2 regions of the Vescimonas sp. genome follow, and region 1 is predicted to be linked to the other one. Evidence: riboswitches for the same ligand, from Rfam matches in the RefSeq annotation. Region 1 holds a riboswitch; the other holds the start of a gene.

Region 1 (5,993 bases):
GACGCTTTTTTCAAAGATCAGCTTCATTTTGCCAGCACCTCCTTTACGATGGAAACGGCCTTGTCCAGTTGGGCGCGGGAGACCTTCTCCGTGGCGCACCACAGTACGCCGTCCTCACCGATGGGCAGACCGCCCAGAATATCGCCCTCCGCCAGCGCGGCCAGTACGTTTTCCCGCTCCGGCAGACGGGTGACGAACTCGTGGAAGAACGGCCCGTCATACACCAGCTCCACGCCGTCGACGGCGCACAGTGCCCCGGCCAGATAGTGGGCCTTGGCCATGGACTGCTCCGCCGCCTGCGCCATGCCGTCCGGTCCCATGGCGGCCATATACAGTCCCGCCGTCAGGGCGCACAGCGCCTCGTTGGAGCAGATGTTGCTGCTGGCCTTCTCCCGGCGGATGTGCTGCTCCCGGGCCTGCAGGCTCAGCACATAGGCGCGGCGTCCCTGAGCGTCTGCCGTCTCGCCTACGATACGGCCGGGCAGCTTGCGCATCAGCTTATCCGTAGTGGCCATGTAGCCCAGATACGGGCCGCCGCAGCCCATAGGCAGGCCCAGGGGCTGTCCCTCGCCTACGGCGATGTCCGCCCCACAGTCCCGAGGCGTTTTCATAACAGCCAGCGCGATGGGGTTGCAGCCCATGATGTACAGCGCGCCGGCTTCGTGGGTCAGCGCACCCAGCGCTTCCGCGTCCTCCAGCTGGCCGAAGAAGTTGGGCTGCTGCACATAAAAGCTGGCCACATCCGCTGTCAGCATCTCACGCAGGGCGTCCATATCGGTCTTGCCGTCTCTGGTGGGTACGATCCGCAGCTCATCGCCCGTACCGTAGCAGTAGGTATAGACGGTGTTGATGGTGTCGGGGTGCGCCGCACCGGAGATCAGCGTCACCCTGCGCTTGCGGTCGCGGCACATGGCGGCGGCTTCTGCCGCAGCGGTGGCGCCGTCGTATACGGAGGCATTGGACACGTCCATCCCCGTCAGCTCGCAGATCATGGTCTGGTACTCGAAAATAGATTGCAGAAGGCCCTGACTCATCTCCGCCTGATAGGGGGTATACGCCGTCAGGAACTCCTCCTTGGCGGGAATATATTTCACGATGGAGGGGATGTAGTGGTCATAGGCTCCCGCGCCCCGGAGGACCGTGCCGTATACGCGGTTCTCCGCCGCCATAGCGGTCATGGCGCGGCTGACCTCCAGCTCACTCATCCCGGCAGGGATATGCAGCGGCTCGGTGAGGAGCATCTGCTCCGGCACGTCCCGGAACAGGTCGCGGGTGCTGCTCACACCCACGGCACGGAGCATTTCCTCCCGCTGCGTCCCGGTAGAGGGAACGTAGCTGCCCATCGCTCAGCCCTCCTCGGTGCAGAAGGCTTCGTAGGCGGCGGCGTCCAGCAGCTCCTCACTGCCCTCCACGTTCTCCACCTTGATGAGCCATGCGCCGTAGGGATCGCTGTTCAGCTTCTCCGGCGCGTCCAGCAGCTCCTCGTTGACGGCGCACACCGTGCCGGTGACGGGGGACACCAGATCGGACACGGCCTTCACGGACTCCACGTCGCCAAAGGCATCGCCGGCGGTGACACCGTCGCCCTCAGCGGGCAGGTTCACGAACACCACGTCGCCCAGCGCGTTCTGCGCGAAATCGGAGATACCCACGACGGTGACGCCGTTCTCCACCTTCACCCACTCATGGGATTTGGAATACTGCAGTTCAACAGGATACAACATGATACTTTACCTCCATCAAAATATAAGTCGGGTCGTATTTTTTCCTGCCCCGCCCCGTCAGGGGCGGGGTATATTTCCGTTATGGCTCGCGAGGCAGACGCCTTACACCAGCTTGGCGGCCAGCTGCTCCAGCGCCTCGTCGATCTCGGCATCATCGAAGCAGTAACGCATCTCCAGATGCTCGCTCCGCAGCTTCTTTACGTCCTCCTTCACATCCTTGCCCCGAAGGATGCAGTCCGCCATCAGCCCGGCCAGCCTGTCAAAGTCCGCCGCCTCAAAGCCGAAGCGGGTCATCTCGCTGACGCCCATACGCAGCGCGCCGGAGGCGGTGAAGCCCTCCTCGTCGGGGGTGGCCTGATAGTTCACCACGATGTTGTTCCGCTCCAGCCGCTCGGCGATGTCCGGGCCCTCGCCGTAGCCCACGGACACGATGACCTGGTGGGTCTCGGTGTAGCCGATGGCCGGGTCGCCGGCCACGTCCAGGCCGTGGGCCTTCAGGCTGCGGGCGAAGGACTTGGCATTGTCGATGACCGCCTTCTGATACACGTCACGGAACTGGTTCATCTCGTAGGCGGCCATCAGCATGCCCAGTTGGGTACCCAGATGGTGATTGGACACGCTGCCGGGGAACGTGCGGCTCTCGATGGTCTTCCACAGGCCGTACTTCAGGTCATCCTCCTGATAGTTCACGCCGATGACGCCGCGCTGGGGGCCGAAGAACGTCTTATGGGTGGAGCCGGTGACGATCTCTGCTCCCTCGGCAAAGGGATTCTGGAAATGGTCGCCAATGAGTCCCAGCACATGCGCCATGTCGTACATGATGGTGGTGTGGATGTTCTGCTCATCCACGAACTTCCGGATCTCGGACACCGGCTCCCTGTGCAGCACCATGCTCTTGCCGAATACGATCAGCTCCGGACGGTAGCGGTCGAGGAGCCTCTTCGTCTCCTCCACATCCATCTTGTAGGGGTTGTCGGCGCAGACGGGGAAGTTCACCACGGCAGGCTTCTCCGTCACCGGGTCGATGGCGATATAGTCGTGGAGCGCACCCATGGGCTGGGCGGACAGATGGCCGCCCTTAATGATATGATTGTTCATCACGTAGCCCAGACGTTTGGCCTCGGATTTGCGGTCAACGCGGTTCTTCCAGTCCATCAGTGCGGAGAATACCGCCATATTGGACATCTGACCGCTGAGGGTACGCGTTTCCACCTCGGTGCAGCCGAAGTAGGCACGCATTTCCTCCACCAGCAGCCGCTCCACCTCGTCGATGAATTTCGTACCCTGGTAATAGAATACCTCCTTGTCGTAGAAGGCCAGCACCTTCTTGTGCTCGGCGTACCGGCAGGCAGGGTCGCTGCCGCTGAGCAGCCGCACGGCGCGGCTGGGGGTGTTCTCGGAGGGGATGAGGTTCACGCACTGCTCCTGCCGCCACTGGTGGTTCTCCAGTGCTTTTTTCAGCAGCTCCAGCGCCTTGGGTGCGCGATCGCCGCTGCCCACGCCGTGTGCGTCCTCCTCCGCGCCGTACAGCAGCGGGCGGGCAAAGGGAGGTGCGCCCACGCTCATGTGGCGGGCAGGGATGACGGCCTTCAGCCGCTTGCCCCGGACATCCACCTCCACGGTGTCGTCCTCCAGAATGTCGTTGTCGATATAGCACAGGCCGATGGCGCGCTTGCCGCTGGCCTCCAGAATGACGGTGGACAGGCCCTCACCCTCGGTCTTGAAGTAGGGCACCATGGTGCCGCTGGTGACCCATCCCACCAGCTTGCCGCCCTGATAGATCTCCATGCCCGCCCGCATAACGCCGCGATCCAGCAGCGCGATGGGAGCGATCTTCCTGGGCAGGCCGGACATATCGGAGAAGTCACGATCCATGTACTTTACAAAGCAGCTGTGCTGCTTTTCCAACGCGGCACGTCCGATGTAATCGCCCTTCTGCTCGGAGAAGCTGACGGCGAACTTGGCCAACGGCACGGCAAAGACGGGGATCTCGCTGCCGTCGGGAGCAGTGCCCATCTCATGACCGTACAGAGGCAGAGAAGCCTCCATGCGCAGCGTGTCCCGGGCGCCCAGACCGGCGGGACGTGCGCCCAGCTCCACCAGACGGTTCCACAGCCACTCCGCGTCCTCGCTGTGGACATAGACCTCGTAGCCCAGAGGTTCGCCGGTGTAGCCGGTCTTGGCGACGTGGGCGTAATGGCCCTCCAGCGATACTGAGCCCAGCGCGTTCTTCATAGGCTCTGTCAGCTGTGCGCCGCCGTTGAGCGCCGTCAGCATTTCCTTGCTCTTAGGCCCCTGCACGGCGATGGCCGCCCAGCCCTTCGATATGTCGGTGATGGTGCAGTCAAAGCCCTCCAAAGCCTTTCGCAGATGCACCAAGTCTTTTTCTGTATTGGCGGCGTTCACCACCAGCAGATAGTTGTCCTCCTCGAACATGTACAGGTACGCATCGTCCACAGCCCCGCCGTTCTCATTGGGGATGATGCAGTACTGCGCCAGATTCACGTCCAGCGCCGCCACGTTGCTGGTCAGCACGTGCTGCAGGAATTTCCTGCGATCCGGCCCTTCGATCAGCAGACGGCCCATGTGGGACACATCAAACAGGCTGCATACCTGCCGGGTGTAGAGGTGCTCGGCAATAATGCCGCTGGGGTACTGGATGGGCATTTCCCATCCGCCGAAGTCCACCATTTCCGCGCCGGCGGCCACATGGACGTCGTATAGCTGGGTACGCTTCAGTTCGCTCATGCGATTTTCCTCCTTAAAGATCGTTTCTTTTTGGCAGCAAAAAAGGACACAAAGCCGCTCTTTACGGCTTTGTGCCCCCGTTGAGTTACCTGAGAGATTCCCTCCGCTATGGGAGGTTGCACCTTCGGTGGTCGGGCGTTTCCGTCCGGCCTTTTCGGAGTATCGTCCGGAATCGGTCCTTTTGCCTGAGAGCTTCTGCGTTCCCCTTCGGCGCCGCCTAAGCGATCTCTCCCGATCCCATCGTCCGATCGATATGAAATTTCGGCAGAGGAAACTGTTTCCCCTGCCGTAATTGTATCATTCGAAAAACAAATTTGTCAAGACTGAATTCCCGCGGCGTGTCAGCGAAGATTTCCATGCTTGGAGCAGCCAGGCCAAGAGCGGAAAAAGGCATGTGACGGGGGAGCCATCACGCCGGAGGACCTCCGGCGTTGGCTGAGGGCGTGATAAAGAGCAGGGAGCCGGTCAGATGACCGGCTCCCTGCTTTCTTCAGGCTGCTGTCTGCCGCAGAGGCTGAAGCGGCATTTTTATCGCCGCGCGGGAGCTTCGTGCTATTTATACGTCCTGATCACGGATTCCGCCACCTCCCGCTTGGATATGCGCTGATCCATGGACTGCTTTTCGATATAGCGGTGCGCCTCCGGCTCTGTCATGCCAAGGCACTCGATCAGCAGCCATTTGGCGCGGTTGACCAGCCGGATCTCCTCGATCCTTTCCTCTACCGTGGCCTGCTTTGCCTCCATCTGGCGCATCCGCTCGCGGGTGGCGCAAAGGACCCGCAGGTTCTGCGCCACCATCTGCATACCGGTAGGCTTGGCCAGTGTGAGCACGCCATAGCTGACAACTCTGGCGTAGATGTCGTCGAACTGATCGTTCCGCACCAGCAGGAGGACTCCCGCACCGCTTCCGGTGCAAATGTCCACCGCCAGATGCAGCCCGAAGTCATCCGGCAGCGGCGCGTTGATCAGCACAATATCAAATGACGTCTCCGCGATCTTGCGGCGCGCTTCTCCCACGCTGTGTACCGTCGTCACCGGCCAGTAATCCGTCACGGGGAGCAGCGGCATGATCTTTGCGGTAAAGCTGTCCGAGGCTGTGACGAGCAGCACACTGTACGTCCGTTCCTGAAAGACCATGTTCTCCCCTCCTTTCATCTGCTTCCGGCAGATCGCTTATGGACGGCAATAGGCAGAGATCACGGCCTCCGGGAGATGCCGGCGGATAAATGCGCTTGCCTCTGCCAGCGCGGCAGCCTCCGGCAGAGAGGCGGGCAGCTTTTCCAGCCCGTCCAGCACCTCGGCCGGCGCGGTGTAAACGTTGAAATCAGAGGCGGGGCAGAGCTGCAGGTCGTGCTCAAGCCCATACATCCCGGCATAAATCAGGAGCGTGTAGGCAATATACGGGTTTGTCATCGGGTCGGCAGAGCGCAGCTCGGCGCGGCGGTATTCGCCCACCGCCGCCGGGATGCGGATCAGCTGGGAGCGGTTTTCCGCCGACCATGTCACGTAGAGTGGGGCTTT
Region 2 (5,993 bases), on a different contig from region 1:
GGCCTTCGCCGCCTGGTAGACGCTGTAGAGCTCCGGCTCGATTCCTCCGAGACGGACGCTTTGAAAGTCAAAGCCGTCGTTCCCGCACTTCCAAACCATCCTGCGCCAAAGGCTCTCGTATGCCGTGAGCAGGAAGAGGGCGGCTTTGTTCCGGTCGGACAAGCGCCAGCAGCGCTCTCGCCAGTGTGTCCATCTTCGTCGGTGGGCGTCTGACAGGAAGAATTGAGGTTTTCTTTCTCTGAATTGCTGATGCATCCGTTTTCGGAGCTGCGGCCCCATAGAGGGTGCGAAGCAGTCCCGCACGAACTCATTCAGTTCCAGTACGCCTGCTTCGATCCGTTCCTCCAGGCAGGTGCATTCACACAAGCGGCACGGATGCTTGCGGACATAGTTCTGGCAGTATTCGCACGCCACATCTTTGGGCGTGTAATGGAATGGGCTGCGGTATATTCCACCGCCTCTGGGCTTTTGACCGGGCTGAGACATCATCAGCTGCTCCATCGCCTGCAGCGGCGTGTCTCGCATAAAATAGCGCGTCATAAGTGAACTCCTCTCTGAAACAAAAAATGGCCGGAATCTTATTGCTAAGACTCCGGCCATTACCGTTTTATATTACATTGTCTGTTCCTGCGCAGCTTGTTCCAAGGTTTCTTCCTGCTGCCGAATCCGCTCATCCAAATCCGGCACACACTCCTCAATCTGCTGCTGAACACTGCGGATCATTTTTTCCTGCTCTCCCGTGAGTTCAAAGAAATCTCCGTCTACAGAGTCTGCACAGCAGCGATAAATCTCGGTCATCTGCTCTGGGGTGAAAAGCTGTTCCTTTTGAATCAGTCCGGAGCGGATGGCAAAGTCCTGTTTGGCTCCTGCATAGTTCTCCATGAAATAGTGACCATGACATACGCCTGTGTGCCCATAGGCCCAATCCCATGTGACAAAGTGGACTCCGTGTTTGCTCTGGACTCCGGCCAGCACAGTGCCGTTGAAATCGGCCAGCACCTTGTAGCCATCCTCCAGGCCGTCGGCTTTCAAAGAGGGCGCCGTCTCGAGCTGCCGCATATATTCCGCTGTGGTCTTGACGATCTCATATACCTTGTCCTTGGCGGCGATCCGTTCTGGCTCGTCAATATCCTCATTGCGGTAGGCAACGCCGCCGGTCTCAGTTACCTCACACAACGGCGAACCGTCAAGCTGGATACACAGCCTGTCAGCGTGAATTTCGTCCGACTGGAAACCCTCCTTAGCAAGGACAATTGCTGCTTCTCTGAGGTAGCGAGTCTGCGAATCTTTACTGTGGTCGTTCATAGCTATTTTCCCTCCGTCGTTGATAAAATAAAAAAGCGCCCATCTTCGTATTGAAAATGGACGCCAATTGTGTACTTGATTTAATTGTTGCGGGAAGCGGGGAGGTGTATCTGAACCGTAGATAGAACAAGACCGTAAGGCGTTGGCCTTACGGTCTGTTGTTGGTGGAGATAAGCGGGATCGAACCGCTGACCTCTTGAATGCCATTCAAGCGCTCTCCCAGCTGAGCTATACCCCCATGGAACCGGAAGCCCTTGATTTTACTGGACTTCCGGGATATTAACTTTTTAGATGCCGCGTTGCGATTGCGGGTTGCTTTACTGGTGACTTGCTCTCCCAGCTGAGCTATACCCCCATGTTGCCAGAAACCCTTGATTTTGCTGGATTTCTGAGCTATTCAATTTTTTGACTTTACTCTCCGTTGCGGGGGAGCACACCCGGTTGCTTGCGCTCCCAGCTGAGCTATACCCCCATATGGAAGAGAGTGTAAATATTGAGTTTTAAGTGCGGGGGTTGTTTACCGCTTCAACCGGGCTCCCAGCTGAGCTATACCCCCATATTTTGTTGCCGCATCGCTGTCGACTTGCTTAGTATAGCATAAAAGCGAAAAATGTCAACCCCTAAATTCAAAATTACCCGAGAAATTTTCCGACGCCGTCCAAACGTCCTCCGAGCTCTGCCCGACAGCCGCCGGAAAGGGAAAGGGGGACCGTGGAAACGGTCCCCCTTTGTGTCGGTGAAGGCCGGTACGTACCTGAAAGCTGGGGCTTACACCTTCAGCTTGTCCTTCTGCACCTCGTTCAGGCTGGCGATGACCATGCCCGTCAGGGCAAACAGCGCAATGACGTTGGGCAGGACGATCAGGTTATTGAACATGTCGGTAAGCTCCCAGACGAAGTCGCTGCTGGAGACGGTGCCCAGGAAGATGAACACCAGCGCGATGATGGTATAGATGACGCTGCACAGCTTGCTGTTCTTGCGGCCGAACAGATAGTTGGCGTTGATCTTGCCGAACAGGTTCCAGCTGAGGATGGTGGAGAAGGCGAAGAACAGCAGGCAGATGGCCACAAACTTGGCGCCCAGGCTGGCACCAAATACGGAGCCAAAGGCGGTCTGGGCCAGGTTGGTCTTGCCCAGGGTGGCGGTGATGTCGCCGGTGTAGCCGCCGGCCAGAGGGCCATCCTTGGTGTACAGGGTGCAGATGATGACCAGTGCGTTGAGGGTCAGCACCACGAAGGTGTCGATGAATACGCCGATCATGGCCACGACACCCTGATCGTGGGCGTGAGCTACGTTGGCCTGAGCGTGGGCGTGGGGCGTGGAGCCCATACCGGCCTCATTGGAGAACAGGCCGCGCTTGGCACCCTGACTGATGGCAGTCTTGAGAGCGTAGCCGAAGCCGCCGCCGATGATGGCCTGAGGCTGGAAGGCGTACCTGAAGATCATACCGAAGGTGGAGGGGACGTACTGGATGCGGGCCGCCAGGATCACCAGACCGCCCAGCAGGAAGATGCCGGCCATGATGGGGACGATCTTCTCCGTCACTGCGGCCAGACGCTGCACACCGCCCAGGAAGATGACGGCGCAGATGATGACCAGCACAATGCCCATGATCCAGGAGGGAACGCCAAAGGCGGTCTCCATGGTGGAGCCAATGGAGTTGGACTGGACCATGCAGCCCATGAAGCCAAGAGCCAGAATGATGGACACGGCGAAGAAGCCCGCCAGGAACTTACCGAAGCCGCCCTTGAACGCAGTGGTGATGTAATACACGGGGCCGCCCTTGATGTTGCCGTCCGGCTCCACGATGCGGGTTTTCTGGGCCAGCGTGGCCTCGCCGTAGATGGTGGCCATGCCGAAGAAGGCGATGATCCACATCCAGAAGATGGCGCCGGGGCCGCCGGTGAGGATGGCGCCGGAGGCACCCACGATGTTGCCGGTGCCCACCTGGGCGGCGATGGCGGTGGCCAGCGCCTGGAAGGAGGTCATACCGCTTTTCTGTGCGCCGCCGCGGAGGTTCATCTCACCGAAGAACTTCTTCATGCCCTCGCCGAAGCAGCGTACCTGCACGAAGCGGGTGCGGATGGAGTACCACAGGCCGACGCCCACCAGCAGGAAGATGAGGATGTAATTGCTGAGGTACTCGTTGATCTTGGAAACGATAGGGAACAGGGTGGATTCGATCATGGGTTCATTCTCCTTACCAAAAAATTAAGAGCCGCTGCAGGGCAGCGACTCTGGAGAAGTCAGGGGGCAAGCAAAACTACTTGTCAGCTCCGTCCTTTTGCCTGAGAGATTCGGCGCGGTAAACGCCTTGCACCTTCGGCACCCAATTGAATGGGATTCTCCAGAGTACCCTCCGCGTCCGGTCTGAACATTCCGGACGACTCATCGGGTGTATCAAATTGATGGACGTATGTTACCACAGAACGGACAGCTTGGCAACCCCCTTTTTCAGATTTTTGCGAAAAAATACAAATTCGCCGAAAAAACACGGACCCGCAGCAGGGCGGGCCCGTGTGGGTATCGCACGGTGCGGCCGTCAGGGCCGCAGCGTGAAGGTCATGGCGACGGGGTTGTGGTCGGACCAGGCGAAGCCGGTGTCGATGACCACGGCACTCTCGGCGGTGACGTTGGCCGTCACCAGGAAGCCGTCCACCGTCAGGACGTACTGCCCCTGGTGGTAGGGGCCGTCGGCGTTGCGGCAGCTGGGGACGGGGTCATCCTTGTCCAGCGGCGTTACCAGAGAGATGTCCAGTCCCTCGAAGGTGCCGGCAGGGATGGGCTGTGCCCAGGAGTACTCCTGATCCGCCTCGCCGAACCAGGCGGCGGAGTCGCCCAGCAGATCCTTATTGAAGTCGCCGCCGGCCACGCACCAGTTGCCTGCATCGTACTCCGACTGCATGTCCGCCAGCAGCAGCTTCAGCTGCTCCGTGGCGATGGTGCCATCGCTGGTATATGCGGAGAGATGCAGGTTGTAAAGGACAAGCTCTTTACCGCCTTCCACGGGGATGCGGCTGACGGAATAGCACCGGTCCAGGTCCAGCAGCTTCATGAAGCCGCCCTCCACCGGCAGCTCCACACGCCCGGCCGAGGTGATGGCGGCGGAGGAAAGGGTCAGCAGGCCGGAGCGGGACGCGCCGTGAGGCCGCAGCAGGGGGTACATCAGGTACGGCGAGTCGTAGTTCTGGCAGAACACGCCGCTCATGTCCTCCAGCGCCTCCGCCAGATAGGGCCGCTCGTCCACCTGATAGCTGCGGGTGGAGCCGATGTCCACCTCCTGCGCCAGCAGGAAGTCCGGCGACTGCTCCGTCAGAAACGCGGAGATCTCCGACAGATTCTTCGTCAGCCGCTCTTCGCTCCACGCACGGGACTCAGTGCCGCCGTCCATAAAGAAGCCGTAGTCGTCCTCGTAGGCGCCGAAGCCGATGTTGTAGGACAACACGGTGTAGGGCGTGTCCGTCCGGACGGATGCGGCGCCGCCGTCGGAGGGTGTCAGCGCCATGTCGCCGATGCGGTGATAGTCGATGAATACGTAGGCCACGTAGCCGCCCACGATGAGCAGGATCGCCAGCAGGACGCACAGCGCGGCCTTCAACCATTTTTTCACGTTCAGGGGCCTCCTTCATTTTGCATTGTTTACATTTTTCCCAGCTTATAGTATACTTGCTTTTATCGCATTTGAAAAGAGGGAATCCAGTTGAAGAAGATCGTGATACGCTTCAATGCACCGGTGATCCTGACGTTTGCCCTGCTGAGCCTGCTGGCCCTGCTGCTGGGCAACTGGACCAACGGCGCGACGACCTACCAATATTTCTCCGTGTACCGCGCATCGCTGTCCGACCCGCTGACCTACGTGCGGTTCTTCGGCCACGTGCTGGGCCACGCGGACTACGAGCACTATATGAGCAACATGCTGCTGATTTTGCTGGTAGGGCCGGGGCTGGAGGAGAAGTACGGCAGCGGCACCATGGTCTGGACCATCGCACTGACCGCCCTCATCACGGGGCTGGTGCACTTTGTGTTCTTCCCCAACACCGTGCTGCTGGGGGCCAGCGGCGTGGTGTTCATGATGATCGTGTTGTCCTCCTTCACCGCCATGCGCCGTGGCGAGATCCCCGTCACGCTGATTTTGGTGGTCATCTTCTATCTGGGCGGCGAGATCATGGATGGACTGTTCAAACAGGACAGCATCTCCCAGATCACCCACATCGTGGGCGGACTGTGCGGTCTGGTGTTCGGCTTTACCATCCGGCGGGGCAGGAGGTAGTGCCATGTGGATACTCATCGGTGTCACGGCGGCGCTGCTGGTGTGCGACCGCGTGCTGAAGGCGCTGGCACGCAGCGAAAAGCTGCGGTATCGCGGAAAGCTCCTGCAGCTGACGCATCTGGAGAACCCGGGCTTCTTTCTGGGCAAGGGCAGCCGCTATCCCAGGCTCCTGCGGTGGGTACCGCTGGGGATCTGGCTATTGGCGGCGGCGCTGCTGCTGCCCGATGTGGAGCGGCGGACGGCGCCGGCGCGGCTGGGCATCCTGCTGACTCTTACCGGCGGCCTGAGCAACCAGTACGACCGGCTGCGGCGGGGCAGCGTCACGGACTACGTCCGATTCCCCGGGGCGGGGAAGAAGCTGCGGAGCCTTGTGTGGAATCTGGCGGACTTCATGCTGCTGGGCGGCACGGTGCTGACG

What was found. A riboswitch is a leader RNA that binds a small molecule or an ion and turns the genes downstream of it on or off. The one in region 1 is predicted to bind glycine.
Region 2: another riboswitch for glycine. It lies ahead of ACZM22_RS04930 (alanine/glycine:cation symporter family protein); the one in region 1 lies ahead of gcvT (glycine cleavage system aminomethyltransferase GcvT).

What each region holds. Positions count from the first base shown of each region.
Region 1 covers NZ_DBLZXX010000001.1:332,456-338,448, reverse strand. Annotated here, with positions in the region: gene gcvPB (aminomethyl-transferring glycine dehydrogenase subunit GcvPB) at 1-27, opposite strand, end outside; gene gcvPA (aminomethyl-transferring glycine dehydrogenase subunit GcvPA) at 24-1,343, opposite strand; gene gcvH (glycine cleavage system protein GcvH) at 1,347-1,724, opposite strand; gene gcvT (glycine cleavage system aminomethyltransferase GcvT) at 1,827-4,472, opposite strand; glycine riboswitch at 4,548-4,632, opposite strand; glycine riboswitch at 4,636-4,716, opposite strand; gene ACZM22_RS01535 (ANTAR domain-containing response regulator) at 5,025-5,609, opposite strand; gene ACZM22_RS01530 (glutamine synthetase family protein) at 5,646-5,993, opposite strand, start outside.
Region 2 covers NZ_DBLZXX010000004.1:4,328-10,320, forward strand. Annotated here, with positions in the region: gene ACZM22_RS04915 (hypothetical protein) at 1-540, opposite strand, end outside; gene ACZM22_RS04920 (hypothetical protein) at 613-1,305, opposite strand; tRNA gene ACZM22_RS04925 (tRNA-Ala) at 1,468-1,543, opposite strand; gene ACZM22_RS04930 (alanine/glycine:cation symporter family protein) at 2,074-3,492, opposite strand; glycine riboswitch at 3,572-3,666, opposite strand; gene ACZM22_RS04935 (endonuclease/exonuclease/phosphatase family protein) at 3,848-4,915, opposite strand; gene ACZM22_RS04940 (rhomboid family intramembrane serine protease) at 5,006-5,575, shown strand; gene ACZM22_RS04945 (signal peptidase II) at 5,580-5,993, shown strand, end outside.